3 regions of the Aminobacter sp. SR38 genome follow, and region 3 is predicted to be linked to each of the others. Evidence: predicted binding sites of a transcription regulator. Region 3 holds the regulator's gene; each other region holds the start of a gene.
The links. The regulator LexA, encoded in region 3, represses DNA repair genes until DNA is damaged. The targets are predictions, from matches to a motif close to TGTTCNNNNTGTGTTCNG.
Positions count from the first base shown of each region.

Region 1: IG197_RS10530 (DNA recombination protein RmuC) is a predicted target of LexA. The motif match lies at 2,277-2,294, and genes of this name have one in related genera.
Region 2: recA (recombinase RecA) is a predicted target of LexA. The motif match lies at 3,285-3,302, and genes of this name have one in related genera.

Region 1 is NZ_CP062112.1:2,148,125-2,153,193, reverse strand. It holds gene IG197_RS10540 (cation diffusion facilitator family transporter) at 1-512, shown strand, start outside; gene IG197_RS10535 (GFA family protein) at 555-959, shown strand; gene IG197_RS10530 (DNA recombination protein RmuC) at 978-2,243, opposite strand; gene def (peptide deformylase) at 2,347-2,877, shown strand; gene fmt (methionyl-tRNA formyltransferase) at 2,996-3,931, shown strand; gene IG197_RS10515 (GNAT family N-acetyltransferase) at 3,928-4,437, shown strand; gene truA (tRNA pseudouridine(38-40) synthase TruA) at 4,461-5,069, shown strand, end outside.
Region 2 is NZ_CP062112.1:605,360-610,428, forward strand. It holds gene alaS (alanine--tRNA ligase) at 1-1,823, opposite strand, end outside; gene recA (recombinase RecA) at 2,072-3,160, opposite strand; gene IG197_RS03045 (carbohydrate kinase family protein) at 3,437-4,375, shown strand; gene IG197_RS03050 (pseudouridine-5'-phosphate glycosidase) at 4,396-5,069, shown strand, end outside.
Region 3 is NZ_CP062112.1:482,690-487,758, forward strand. It holds gene moaC (cyclic pyranopterin monophosphate synthase MoaC) at 1-76, shown strand, start outside; gene glp (gephyrin-like molybdotransferase Glp) at 77-1,282, shown strand; gene lexA (transcriptional repressor LexA) at 1,388-2,104, shown strand; gene IG197_RS02415 (ComEC/Rec2 family competence protein) at 2,232-4,793, opposite strand; gene gltX (glutamate--tRNA ligase) at 4,895-5,069, shown strand, end outside.

The DNA of each region.
Region 1 (5,069 bases), 1.7 Mb from region 3:
ACCCGAGCGTCTACACGGTGCTGTTTGAAGACAGTGCCGCCTTGCTGGGCCTGGTCATTGCCTTTGCCGGCATCTTTGCCGCGCATTATTTCGAGCAGCCCTGGCTCGACGGTGCCGCCTCGATCGGCATCAGCCTGATCCTTGGCGCCACGGCGGTGTTCCTGGCGCGTGAGAGCAAGGGTTTGCTGATGGGCGAGCCGGCTTCGGCGGACGTGCAGGCGGCGATACTGGCGATCGCCCAGGCCGATCCCGCCGTCGAGCAAGCCAATGGCGTGCTGACGGTGCATCTGGGGCCGGAGCAGGTGGTTGCCGGGCTCAGCCTCGACTTCGTCGACCACATCTCGGCGGCGGAGATAGAAGCCTGCGTCGAAAGACTGGAGACGAAGCTCAAGGCCGAAGTTCCCGAGGTGACGTCGGTGTTCGTCAAGCCGCAGACGTCGCAGCGATGGAAGCTGCGTCATGACCGGATCGTGAACCCGAAGGAAGGGACGCCGATGCCCGAAGGCGGCTAGGGTGCCCGGGAATCACGCACTGCAGGACAGGAGGAGTTCGAAGTGAAGATCGAAGGCGGGTGCCATTGCGGCGCCATTACCTACAAGGCCGAAGTCGATCCGGAGAAGACGGCTATCTGCCATTGCACCGATTGCCAGAAACTGACCGGAACGGCCTTTCGCGTCACCGTTCCGGTGCCGGAGGACAAGATCGCGTTTTCGGGAGCGCCGAAGATTTACGTCAAGACAGGCGACAGTGGTAACAAACGCGCGCAGGGCTTCTGCCCCGAATGTGGCTCGCACCTGTTCGCCACTTCGGTCGGTGACGGACCCAAGGTCTATGGGTTGAGGACCGGAACTTCGGACCAGCGCGAGCAACTGGTGCCCCGCAAACAGGTCTGGCACCGATCGGCGTTGCACTGGCTGCCGGAGTTCGACGGCATGGAGACGGTGGAGAAACAGTCCTGAGGGCAGGGCTTTGCTGCGCTAGTCGCTTTCCTCGACGACGCGCAGCCTGAGCTGCCCAGTCTTGGAATCGGCAGCCCGGGCGCCCGGAGGCTGGGGCTTGGCCGTAGCTTCCGCCTCGCCGGCATGGCCCGTGCCGAATTCCAGCGCCTCGATCTTTTCGCCGCGTTTGGTGACCTTGGACGACGATACGAGGATGTCGTCGATGTCCTTGCTCGACTGATCGAAATGCGTCTTGAGTTTACGCACGCGTTCGTCGAGGCGGCCGACATCTTCCATCAGGCGGATGACCTCGCCCTGGATCAGGTGCGCTTGTTCGCGCATGCGGGCGTCCTTGAGGATCGCCTGGATGACCTGGATCGACAGCATCAGCAGTGACGGCGACACGATGACGACGCGGGCGCGGTGGGCACGCTGCACCAGCGATTCGAAGTTCTCGTGGATTTCGGCGAAGATCGATTCCGAGGGCACGAACATGAAGGCGGTGTCCTGGGTCTCGCCCGAGATCAGGTACTTGTCGGCGATCGCCTTGATGTGGACTTCGAGATCGCGCCGGAAGGCCTGGGCGGCATATTTCTGCGCTTCAGCCGCACCTTCGGTATCGGCTGCCGCGCGAATGGCGTTCCACGCCTCGAGCGGAAACTTGGCGTCGATGACAAGTGACGGCGCGCCGTTCGGCATCCTGACAAGACAGTCCGGCCGGTTGTTGTTCGACAGCGTCGCCTGGAATTCGTAGGCGCCGAGCGGCAGGCCGTCGGCGACGATCGTCTCCATGCGCGACTGGCCGAAGGCGCCGCGCGTCTGCTTGTTGGAGAGGATCGCCTGCAGTTGCACCACCTGGCCGGCAAGCGACTGGATGTTGCCTTGTGCGGTATCGATGACCGCCAGCCGCTCCTGCAGCTTGGCCAGGCTCTCATGCGTCGATTTGGTCTGCTCGGTCATTGTCTGGCCAAGGCGGCCGGTCATGGCGTCGAGACGTTGGCTCAGCGATTGGGTCAGCTCCGCCTGGCGCGAGCCGAAGATTTCGGCCACCGTGCCGAGCCGGCCCTGCATCTCCGCCTGCGCCTGCAGGATACCCGCCATGCGGGCCTCGGCATCGCGGGCGTGGTCGGCGGCCTCGGCGGCTGCAACCGCGCGCGCCTTGGCCGAGCGCCACAGCGCCACCATCAGCACGACGACAAGTGCGACGAACAGCACGGCTGCAAACAGCAGCGCCTGCCCGAGCGTGAGCACGGAGGCGCCAAGCTGGGCGATGGGGGCGGACAGGATGCTGGAAAGCTCGTTCATGGCGCGCACCATAGCCGATTCGCACAAAAGGGTCAGATCAAAACGGGAACATCCTGGATCGAGCCCTGTTGACGGTTTTCGCCTGACATCCTAGTTGATGCGCATGACCATCAAGCCGCTCATCATCCTGCCCGATCCGCTCCTGCGCCTGGTTTCCAAGCCGGTCGAGCGCATCGACGACGCCACCCGCAAGTTCGCGCGCGACATGCTCGACACCATGTATGACGCGCCGGGCATCGGCCTTGCCGCCATCCAGGTCGGCGAGCCGCTGCGCATGCTGGTGATCGACCTTGCCAAGGAAGGCGAAGAGCCGGCGCCGATGACGGTCATCAATCCCGAGATCGTCTCGCGCAGCGACGATCGCTCGATCTATGAGGAAGGCTGCCTCTCGATCCCGGACTATTACGCCGAGGTCGAGCGCCCGGCCATGGTGCGGGTCAAATATCTCGACGAGAACGCCAAGGAGCAGGAAGTCGAGGCCGACGGTCTATTGGCCACCTGCCTGCAGCACGAGATCGACCATCTCGATGGCGTGCTGTTCATCGACTACATCTCCAAGCTCAAGCGCGACATGGTGATGAAGAAGTTCAAGAAGCTTGCCAAGGACCGTCCGCCGAGCCGCATGGTGGGGTGAGAGCCTGGCCGACCGGAGACTTCGACGGGCTTGACCTGAAGCTCGTAAACCCGTTTGAAGCGATGGCCTGAACGGTCGGCCGACGCCGTCCGGGGCTGTGCGGGATAGCCGGAACAGAATGAGCCTTCGCGTCATCTTCATGGGCACGCCGGATTTTTCCGTGCCGACGCTGCGTGCGATATCAGAAGCCGGCCACGAGGTCGTTGCCGTCTATTCGCAGCCGCCGCGCGCCGCAGGGCGCCGCGGGCTGGAGCTGACGCCGTCGCCGGTGCAGCGCGAGGCCGAGCGGCTGGGCATTGAGGTGCGCACGCCGCTGTCGCTGAAGGGTGAGGCCGAACAGGCGGCCTTTGCCCAGCTTAAGGCCGACGTCGCAGTGGTCGTTGCATACGGTTTGCTGCTACCCAAGGCCATTCTTCAGGGCACGCGGCTGGGCTGCTACAACGGCCATGCCTCGCTGCTGCCGCGCTGGCGCGGGGCGGCTCCGATCCAGCGCGCCATCATGGCAGGCGATGCGGAAACCGGCATGATGGTCATGCGGATGGAAGAGGGATTGGACACCGGACCGGTGGCTCGACTTGAAAAAGTCGCGATTGGACCCGACATGACGGCCGGTGAGCTGCACGACCGCCTGATGGCGGCAGGCGCTTTGCTGATGGTGGACGCTCTCGCAGAGCTCGAAGCGGGCAAGCTGGAAACGGTGCCGCAGCCATCGGAAGGCGTGACCTACGCCAAAAAAATCGATAAAGCGGAGACGCGGATCGATTGGACCTTGCCGGCGACGGCGGTCGACAACAATATCCGCGGCCTGTCGCCATTCCCCGGCGCATGGTGCGAAATCGAAATCGGCGGACGAACCGAGCGCTTGAAAATACTGCGCTCGCAACGCGCCGCTGGACAAGGAGAGCCGGGAACGGTTCTCGACGACCGGTTGGAGATTGCCTGCGGCGACGCTGCCGTGAGGTTGGTCGAGGTACAAAGGGCGGGAGGAAAACCCGTCACCGCGGATGAATTCCTGCGCGGTGCCAAGATCGAAAAAGGAATGAAGTTGTCATGAGCATGATGTCGATTAGGGCAGCTACGCCCCGCGACCGCGAGGCGATCCGCCTCGTAGAAGAACACGCCTTCGGGCAGCAGGCCGAGGCTGGTCTCGTCGATGCGCTGGTTGCCGAAGGCGATGCGGTCGTCGAACTGGTGGCTGAAGAGGATGGCGATGTGGTTGGCCACATCCTGTTTTCCAGGCTTTACATCCAGAACGGCGGCAAGACGGTTCCGGCGGTGGCGCTCGCCCCGCTGGCGGTCGAGCCCGATTTCCACGGCACCGGCATCGGTGGCGCGCTGGTCCGCGAAGCCCACATCCGGCTCAAGGATGCCGGCGAGACGATCGCCGTGGTGCTTGGCGATCCGGCCTATTATGGCCGCTTCGGCTACAGCCACGAGCGCGCAGCAGGGTTCGAGAGCGACTACCAGTGCGACGCGCTGCAGGCCCTGGCCTGGGGCGATGCGCCCGAGACGGGCAAGCTGGTCTATGCCTCGGCCTTCGGTACTGCTCTAGCCGCGTAAGGCGGCCGGAGGTTTGACTGCACATGCCGCGCTATCGCCTTGATCTGGAATATGACGGTCGCGCCTATGCCGGGTGGCAGCGGCAGGCTGGCCTGCACACGGTGCAGGCGGCGATCGAGCAGGCGATCCTGAAGTTCTCGGGCGACGAAATCTCGCTGCGCGGCGCCGGCCGCACCGACGCCGGCGTGCATGCCACGGCTCAGGTCGCTCATGCCGACCTGACCAAGGCCTGGGCCGACGACAAGGTGCGCGACGCCGTCAACGCGCATCTGCAGATGGCCGGCGAAACCGTCGCCATCATCGCCGCCCGGCAAGTGCCTGACGAGTTCGATGCCCGCTTCTCCGCCACCGGGCGGCACTATATCTACCGTATTCTCAACCGACGCGCGCCGGCAGCGCTCGAGCGTGGCAAGGTCTGGTGGGTGCCCAAGCGCCTCGACCACGAGGCGATGGCGGACGCCGCCAAGCTCCTGCTCGGCCGGCATGATTTCACCACCTTCCGCTCGACGCAGTGCCAGGCGAACAGCCCGCTCAGGACGCTTGCCCAACTCGACGTGACGCGCAGCGGCGACATGATCGAAGTCAGGACGTCGGCGCGCTCGTTCCTTCACAATCAGGTCCGCTCGATGGTC
Region 2 (5,069 bases), 120 kb from region 3:
TCCTCGGCCGAGATCGGCTTGTTGTGCGAGATGTCGAAGCGCAGGCGCTCAGGCGCAACCAGCGAGCCCTTCTGCGCGACATGGGTGCCGAGCACCTCGCGCAGCGCCTCGTGGATCAAGTGGGTTGCCGAGTGGTTCGACCGCAAACGCGTCCGCCTGTTGTGGTCGACCTTGAGCTCGACGGCAGCGCCCGTCTTGAGCTTGCCCTTGGTGACCTTGCCGTAATGAACGAACAGGCCGTCGGCCTTCTTCTGGGTGTCGGTCACCTCGACGGCGAAGCCTTCGCCTGAAATGGTGCCGGTGTCGCCCATCTGGCCGCCCGACTCGCCGTAGAACGGCGTCTGGTTGACGACGATGGCGACGATGTCGCCCTCGTTCACGGCATCGACAACGGCGCCGTCCTTGAGCAGCGACAGGATCACGCCTTCGGCCTGCTCGGTCTCATAGCCGAGGAATTCGGTGGCGCCGGTCTTTTCGCGGACGGAGAACCAGACGACCTCGGTCGCAGCCTCGCCGGAGCCCGCCCAGTTGGCGCGCGCCTCGGCCTTCTGCCGCTCCATCGCATCGGTGAAGCCGGCGAGATCCACCGAAATGCTGCGCTGGCGCAATGCGTCCTGCGTCAGGTCGAGCGGGAAGCCGTAGGTGTCGTAAAGCTTGAAGGCGGTTTCGCCGTCGAGCATGTCGCCCGAGCCCAGCGTCTCGGTGGCATCTGCCAGCAGGCCCAGGCCGCGGGCGAGCGTCTTGCGGAAGCGGGTCTCTTCGAGCTTGAGCGTCTCGGTGATGAGTGCTTCGCCACGGACGAGCTCGGGATAGGCCTGCCCCATCTCGCGGATGAGTGCGGGCACCAGTTTCCACATCATCGGCTCCTGCGCGCCGAGAAGCTGCGCATGACGCATGGCGCGGCGCATGATGCGGCGCAGCACATAGCCACGGCCCTCATTCGAGGGCAGCACGCCATCGGCGACGAGGAAGCAGGACGAACGCAGGTGATCGGCCATAACGCGGTAGGAGGCGACATTGCTATCATCCGGGCCACGGCCGATCGCCGAGGACGCGGCATCGATCAAGGTGCGGAACAGGTCTGTCTCGAACACGGTCTCGACGCCCTGCAGGATCGAGGCCATGCGCTCGAGGCCCATGCCGGTGTCGATGGACGGGCGCGGCAGCGAGATGCGCTCTTCCTTCGTCACCTGCTCATATTGCATGAAGACGAGGTTCCAGAATTCGAGGAAGCGGTCGCCATCCTCCTCGGGGCTGCCGGGAGGGCCGCCCCAGATGTGCTCGCCGCGGTCGATGAAGATTTCCGAGCACGGGCCGCACGGGCCGGTATCGCCCATCGCCCAGAAATTGTCCGAGGTGGCGATGCGAATGATGCGGTCGTCGGTGAAGCCGGCGATCTTCTTCCAGTGGTCGGCCGCCTCGTCGTCGGTGTGATAGACGGTGACGAGCAGCTTGTCCTTCTTGAGCCCGTACTCCTTGGTGATCAGGTTCCAGGCAAGCTCGATCGCCTGCTCCTTGAAATAGTCGCCAAAGGAGAAGTTGCCGAGCATCTCGAAGAAGGTGAGATGGCGCGCGGTGTAGCCGACATTGTCGAGGTCGTTGTGCTTGCCGCCGGCGCGCACGCTCTTCTGCGCGGTTGCGGCGCGCGAATAGGAGCGCGTCTCGAGCCCGGTGAAGACATTCTTGAACTGCACCATGCCGGCATTGGTGAACATCAAGGTCGGGTCATTGCGCGGGACGAGCGGACTGGAGGCTACGACCTCGTGTCCGTTCTTCTTGAAGTAGTCGAGAAATGTCGACCTGATCTCGTTCACGCCACTCATATTGCCGCCTTTGATCGCCGCCCTGAACAGATGCACCCCGCCCTTTGCAGGCGGAAATTGGAACTGGCCTTTTAGCCGCCCACCTTAACCCTGTCCAGAAACACCGGACCGGCAATAGCCCGCAATTCCGCCGCCCGATCAGCGAAGCCGTCTTCACAAACGCAAACCGCCGGCACAATGGCCGGCGGTCGCTCAAATCGTCTGTCTTGGGTCTGGTCCAGCGTTCGCCGGACCGGCCCCGAATGCGCCTACATCGCGCCAGCTTCGTCGCCGTCGTCTTCCTCGCGCGAGCCGTTCTCGAGGAACTTCTCGGCGATCAGACCGGCATTCTGCCTGAGCAGCTGTTCGATCTCACGCGCCGCGTCGGGATTGTTGCGCAGGAACAGCTTGGCGTTCTCGCGTCCCTGGCCGAGCCGCTGCGAATTGTAGGAGAACCAGGCGCCCGACTTCTCGACCACGCCGGCCTTGACGCCGAGATCGACGAGCTCGCCGGTCTTGGACACGCCTTCGCCATACATGATGTCGAACTCGACCTGCTTGAAGGGCGGGGCCAGCTTGTTCTTGACCACCTTGACGCGGGTCTGGTTGCCGACGACCTCGTCGCGGTCCTTGACCGAGCCGATGCGGCGGATGTCGAGGCGGACCGAAGCATAGAACTTGAGCGCATTGCCGCCGGTGGTGGTCTCCGGCGAGCCATACATGACGCCGATCTTCATGCGGATCTGGTTGATGAAGATGACCATGGTGTTGGAGCGCGAGATCGAGGCCGTCAGCTTGCGCAGCGCCTGGCTCATCAGGCGGGCCTGCAGGCCGGGCAGCGACTCGCCCATCTCGCCCTCGATTTCGGCGCGCGGCGTCAGCGCTGCAACCGAGTCGACGACCAGCACGTCGATGGCGCCGGAACGCACCAGCGTATCGCAGATCTCCAGCGCCTGCTCGCCCGTGTCGGGCTGCGAGATCAGCAGGTTCTCGAGATCGACGCCGAGCTTGCGGGCATAGACCGGGTCGAGTGCGTGTTCGGCGTCGACGAAGGCGCAGATGCCGCCCTTCTTCTGGGCTTCGGCCACGGTGTGCAAAGCGAGCGTCGTCTTGCCCGAGCTTTCCGGCCCGTAGATTTCAATGATGCGTCCGCGCGGCAGGCCGCCGACGCCAAGAGCTATGTCGAGGCCGAGCGAGCCGGTGGAGACCGTTCCGATCTCGACAACCTGCTCATTGGCGCCCAGGCGCATGATCGAGCCCTTGCCGAAGGCGCGTTCGATCTGCGACAGCGCCGCGTCCAGAGCCTTGGATTTGTCCACCGAATTATCCTCTACAAGCCGCAATGAATTCTGAGCCATGATACATCACCCCGTGGTCGTCAATGAAGGCCGGCAGATCCGGTGCCGATATAATTTTGTATCTGTTTTGTTCTCATTTGGCAAGAGCAGTCAACATACTGATATTTATGGCTAATCACACGCGTGTTCTTTTTTTGTTTTAGAACTGCACGTGATGCGATGTCGCATATGGCGCGAAACGCCGCCGTGAAAATGCGCCCGCGCCGCGATTCGGTTGCCGCCCGCCTCGCCAGACACTAAGTTCCACGCCCGAAACCTCTGCCGGACACCTGCATCATGACGTCACCCAAGATCCTCGCCATCGGAGGCGCCCATGTCGACCGGCGCGGCCGCATGACGGCACCGTTCGTGGCGGGCGCCTCGATCCCCGGCTCGATGAGCGAGGAGGTTGGCGGCGGCGCTTTCAATGCGTTGCGGGGTGCTGTGCGTCGCGGGGCGACCGGCGCCTTGATGTCGGTGCGCGGCGGCGACGCGGCGGGCGACGCCGTAGCGTCGGAGATCGCCGCCAACGGCATCGAGGACCTGTCGGCCATCTTCCTCGACCGGGCGACGCCGAGCTACACCGCCCTGCTCGACCGCGACGGCGACGTGGTCGCGGCACTGGCAGACATGAGCCTCTACGAACTTGCCTTCGCCAAGCAGCTCAGGCGCGCCAAGACGCGTGAGGCGATCGCCGGCACGGATGCCGTGCTGTGCGACGCCAACCTGCCCGAAGCAGCGCTGGCCAAGCTCGGCGAGATTGCCGACAAGCCGCTGTTTGCCATTGCGATTTCGCCCGCCAAGGCGGTGCGCCTGGCGCCGATCCTCGGCAAGCTCTCCTGCCTCTACATGAACCGGCGCGAGGCGGCGGTGCTGGCTGATGTCGCTGCCGATTCCACGCCCGACGCCTTCGCCCGCGGCCTGCGCGCCACGGGGCTCATGCGCGGCGTCGTCACGGCAGGCGGCAGCTCGGTCTTTGCCTATGACGCCGCCGGCCTGATCGAGATCACACCGCCTGCCCCACGCTGGATCGTCGACGTGACCGGCGCCGGCGACGCGCTGGCGGGGGCAACGACGGTGGCGCTGCTGCGCGGCCTGCAGTTGGAGCGGGCGCTGCGCGAGGGCATTGCTGCTGCCGTGCTGGCCATAGAAAGTGCCTCGGCGGTGCCCGATCTCGCCCAGGCAGACTTTGACGCGGCGCTGGCCCTTGTGCCGCAAGCCCGGGAAATGGCATGACGCGGACCAAGGAGACCAACATGACGCCTGAAACCGCCCGCCCCTTCATCGACATCCACGCGCCCGTCGCCGCAGCTCTTGCCGCCGGCAAGCCGGTTGTCGCGCTCGAAAGCACCATCATCACCCACGGCATGCCCTATCCCGACAATTCGGCTATGGCGGCCAATGTCGAGAAGATCATCTCGGACGAAGGTGCGGTGCCCGCAACGATCGCCGTCATCGGCGGCCGCATCAAGATCGGCCTGTCGGACGGCGAGCGCGAATCGCTGGCCATGACCGGCGGCGCAATGAAGCTGTCGCGCGCCGACATCGCCTATGCGGTTGCCGAAGGCCGCACCGGCGGCACGACCGTGGCGGCGACGATGATCGCGGCCCATCTCGCCGGCATCAAGGTGTTCGCGACCGGCGGCATCGGCGGCGTGCACAAGGGCGCCGAGAAGAGCTTTGACATCTCGGCCGACCTCGACGAGCTGGCGCGCACGCCTGTCATCGTGGTCTCGGCCGGCGCCAAGGCGATCCTCGACATCGAAAAGACGTTGGAAGTGCTGGAGACGCGTGGCGTGCCTGTTGTCGCCTACGGCTCCGACATCGTGCCGGCCTTCTGGTCGCGCAAGTCGCCCTATGCGGCACCGCTGCGCCTCGACACAGCTGACAAGATCGCCCGCCTGCATGCGACGCGCGCAGCACTCGGCCT
Region 3 (5,069 bases):
CGGCATGGTGATCTCCGGCATCCGGCTGGTCGAGAAGACCGGCGGCAAGTCGGGCGACTACAAGGCTGCCGAATAGATGGCGCTGCTGCCCGTCGCCGACGCCCTGGCGCGCCTGCTCGACGCTGCCGAACCACGCGGCACGGAAACTGTCGGCCTTGCCCAGGCATCGGGCCGCGTGCTCTCGGCTCCACTACACGCCCTGCGCACCCAGCCGCCCTTTGACGCCTCCGCCATGGATGGCTACGCCGTCCAGGCCGCCGACATCGCTTCACTGCCGGCGCAGCTCAAGGTTATCGGCCAGGCACCCGCCGGCAAGCAGTTCACGGGCACCGTCGGACCGGGCGAGTGCGTCCGCATCTTCACCGGCGCACCGGTGCCTCAAGGCGCGGATACCGTCGTCATTCAGGAAAACGTTCGCGATCTCGGCAATGGCGAGATCGCGGTGCTCGAGCCAACGCTTGCTGGCCGCAACATCCGCGCCAGGGGCCTCGACTTCAAGCAGGGCGACCTCATCCTTGATGCAGGACGTGTGCTCGACCCGGCAGCGCTCTCGCTGATCGCAGCTGCCAATCATCCCAGCGTCGAAGTGCTGCGGGCGCCTCTGGTCGCCATCATCGCCACCGGCGACGAGCTGTTGCCGCCGGGCAGCAATCCCGGGCCCGACCAGATCATCGCCTCCAACGCCTATGGCGTCGCGGCGATCGTTCAGTCGGTTGGCGCGCGCGTACTCGATCTCGGCATCGCCGCCGACCGCACCGAGGCAATCTCCGCACTGGTCGCCAAGGCGCTCGCCGCCGACGCCGATGTGATCGTCACGCTGGGCGGCGCTTCGGTCGGCGACCACGACCTCGTTCACCGTGTCCTGACCGATCTCGGCATGGATCTCAACTTCTGGAAGATCGCGATGCGCCCGGGCAAGCCGCTGATGTTCGGCCGGCTCGGCAACAGCCGCTGCGTCGGCCTGCCGGGCAATCCGGTTGCCAGCCTGATCTGCTCGCAGATTTTCCTGAAACCTCTGCTGGCGAAGCTTGGCGGCCGCCCTTATTCGCCCGACATGCGCAACGGCATTCTCGACACGGCAATGGCGGCCAACGACCTGCGCCAGGACTTTGTCCGCGCGATTGCGCGCGAGACCGCTGAGGGTCTCGTCGTCACACCCTACCTGATCCAGGACTCTTCGATGCTGCGCACGCTGGCCGACGCCAACTGCGCCATCGTGCGGGTGCCCTTCGCGCCTGCAGTCGAAGCCGGCAGCGCCTGCAAGGTGATGATGTTGCGCTGAGCAGCACCTTCCACCCTTCACGAAATATCAACAGTTGCGGAACACAACTGGAACAGATAGTGTTTGTTCTGGGTTTGTTTTTCTTCTGATTCCTCGGGGGTGGCGATGCTGACGCGCAAACAACACGAGCTTTTGCTATTCATCCACGAGAGGCTGAAGGAAGCGGGTATTCCGCCGTCCTTCGACGAGATGAAGGAAGCACTCGACCTCGCCTCCAAGTCCGGCATCCATCGCCTGATCACGGCGCTCGAAGAACGCGGCTTCATCAGACGCCTGCCCAACCGGGCGCGCGCGCTTGAAGTGCTGCGCCTGCCCGATTCGATCGCGCCTGGCCTCAACGCGGCGAAGAAGTTCTCGCCCAGCGTCATCGAGGGTAGCCTCGGCCGCAAACCCGAGCCGTCACGCAGCATGTCGGCCGGCAATGACGACGATGTTGCTTCGGCGGTTGCCATTCCCGTCATGGGACGCATCGCTGCCGGTGTGCCGATCGACGCCATCCAGCACAAGACGCATTCGATTTCGGTGCCGCCAGACATGATCATGGGCGGCGAGCATTACGCGCTCGAAGTCAAGGGCGACTCGATGATCGAGGCCGGCATCTTCGACGGCGACACTGTGGTCATCCGCAGCTCGACCACGGCCAATCCCGGTGAGATCATCGTCGCCCTCGTCGACGACGAAGAAGCGACGCTCAAGCGTTTCCGCCGCAAGGGTGCCTCGATCGCTCTTGAGGCTGCCAATCCGGCCTATGAAACCCGCATCTTCGGACCGGACAGGGTCAAGGTGCAGGGCAAGCTTGTCGGCCTGATCCGCCGCTATTGATTGCCGGGGCTGCGTTTCCGCCACCTCGGCATGTCCATCCTGCTGCAATCTGTAAGCCGGACTGATCTGCCCTGTTGCTATCTTGCCTTATCTGACGGCTCTGCGACGGCGGGTACAGATTTCGGACTCACCGTGTGGCCGCAGTCGGCGCTTTCGGGTGCGCCTTGGTTGCCCCGGCAGGTGTCTTCGGGGGCATCTCCGCTCGCTTGTAGGGTGACAGGCCCCTCGCCTCGCGCGAAAATTGGCGCTGCGCATGCCACGGGCGGTACGGTTCCGCCACGGCGTGGCGTATCTCGACCGCCCGATCTACGCCAGCCGCCTCGGCTGTGATGAATATCGACGCACTGCCAAGGCGCGCCAGCTCGCGTTTGGTAAGCACGGCCACGCCGGGGCAGACATCGCTTGCCGTGGCATCGTCGACGACGACGAGATCCGCGTTGTCGCAGGCTCGTGCAGCGGCGCTCGCATTCGCCGCATGGACGATTCGTGCACCCTCTGGTTGCTGAACCTTGCAGAGCCCGCTATCACAGACGAAGGCGTCCGCGCCGGCGGGGTTTAGCTCTCCAGATACTGGTTTGCCGGGTATCGTACCGGCGACATCTGCATCGGCTGCTGGCTGTGAGCCGGTCTCGCTGGGCATACGGACAGTCCCGTTCGTTGCATTCGCGGCCGAACGGGCCGGGGTGACGAGTGTTTCCGACGCCAGCGCGCGCTGCCAGTTGTCGACGGTGAACTGGTTCGGCCGGACGCGATTGACGGCCAGCTTGCCATCGTCGACCGGGACGCCGACGAGGCGGCCATCTTCCGAAACGAGAACGGCGGGCGTTTCCGTTTCCACGACCGTCAGCAGCCCAAGGGCCGCGAATGGCAGTGCGGCGGCGCGCAGCCAGGTCGTTGCCGTCGACGCGATGACGAGTGCTGCTGTGAGCAACAATACCGCATGTGACGAGACAAGGCCGACCGCATCGACCGGCGAGCGCTCGGAGAACCAGGTGGCGATGCCAATCATTGCCTTCAGGCCAAAGCCCATCGTGTCGAGGAAGGGGCCGTCGAGCCCAAGCGGCATGAAGATGCCAGCCATGACGGCAAAGGGCATGACCAGGACAGACACAAACGGGCTGACTGCCAGATTGGCGAACAGGCTGAGGGGCGAAACACGTTGGAAATGCCATGCGCCAAAAACGCTGGTCGCGAGCCCGGCAATCACCGACGTCGCGGCGAGACCTATCGCAACTGTCGCAAGCCAGCGCCAGATTTTGGACGGCAGCGATCTCTGACCTACCGGCAGCGCCTGCTCCTCCCGCCGATCCGACCACCAGGCATATGCGCCAACGAGGGCTGCCGTTGCGGCGAACGACATCTGGAAGCTCGGCCCGACGACTTCGTGGGGCGAGATCATGATCACGACGACGGCCGAAATCGCCAGGTTGCGCGTGGTGAGTGCTGCACGGTCGAACAGCACGGCCGTCAGCATCACCGCCAGCATGATGAAGCTGCGTTGCGCCGCGACCTCGGCGCCTGAAATGAACAGATAGCCACCGATGGCGAGCAGTGCTGCGCCTGCGGCGTACTTCTTGACCGGCCGGTGCGAGGTGAAGCCGGGAAAGGCGGCGAAGCATAGCCGCATCAAAAGCATGACCGTGCCTGCGACCATCGCCATGTGCAGACCCGAGATCGAGATGATGTGGTAGAGCCCGGTACGCCGCAGCGCCTCGTTGACATCCTCGGGAATGCCGCCGCTCACGCCGACGACCAGGGCAGCCGCGATTTCGCCCTCCGGACCGCCAATGCGGTCGCGAATGCGCTGGGCAATCTTCTGGCGCACATTCTCGATCGACGCGAATGCACGATCACTGGCCGACAGCGGCTGGGTGGTTGAAGCAAACTCCGGGCCTTTCATGAAAAAGCCGCTGGCGCCGATGCCGTCGAAATAGCTTTCGAAGGAAAAATCATAGCTGCCCGGCCGCACAGGCCCGGACGGCGGCATCAGCCTGACATAACCCGTCACCTCGGACCCCGCCATGACGCCCTCAGGAAGCTTGCGGGCAACGAGCCGCACCCGATCGGGCGTATAGCGCAAGACCGGGCGCGCAGTCGCCAGAACGTCGAGCGTCAGCCGCACCCTGCCCTTGTCCAGATTGTCGATTTCGACAACGCGCCCGGTGATGGCAGTCGAGATCTCGGCGCCCAGCATCTTCGTTGCCATGCGTTCCGTCTCGAACTTTGCAACCGCCATGCCGAGCATTGAGGCGGCGAGTGCGGCCAGCGCGTAGTGAACAGGCCGCCGTCCGCGCGTTAGGAAGGCGAGGACGGCCAGTGTCGCTGACACAACGACGAGCGGCGCGAGATCCGGCTCGTTCGGAAGCGCGAAATACACCAGGGCACCGGCGGCCAGAAAAACCGGAAGAAGCAGGAACGCCGCACCGCGGTCGAGTTCCGTTTCGATCGCGGCCAGGGTGGATCGTGCGGTGATCCGGTCACCGATCAGCAATTGCGATCCTTGCCGTAGCCAGGACTTGTGTCCTCGCTGAAACGGCGATGCATCGGCGTCAGGAGCAGCATCTCTCTCGGGCAGAGCTGGTGGTGTCCACGCAACGGCAGGCACGGCTGGAGAGGTCAGCAAGTCGCGCTCGCTGGCTTCGACCACCGGATTGTTACCGGCCTGCCCCTCCCGCATGCGGTCGCCCATCGGGCCTGCCTCTTGCGCCCCAGACCTTCTATGCTACATCAACCGCACACAAACGCCATGCGCCGCCGGTTTTTCGGCCAAGCGCCCTGCTTCCCTTGGAAATCGCCATGCCTGTCGTCACCCGCTTCGCCCCCTCGCCCACCGGCTATCTGCACATTGGTGGCGCGCGTACCGCTCTCTTCAACTGGCTTTATTCCCGCCACACCGGCGGCACTATGCTGCTGCGTATCGAGGACACCGATCGCGAGCGCTCGACCGACGCCGCAACGGCCGCGA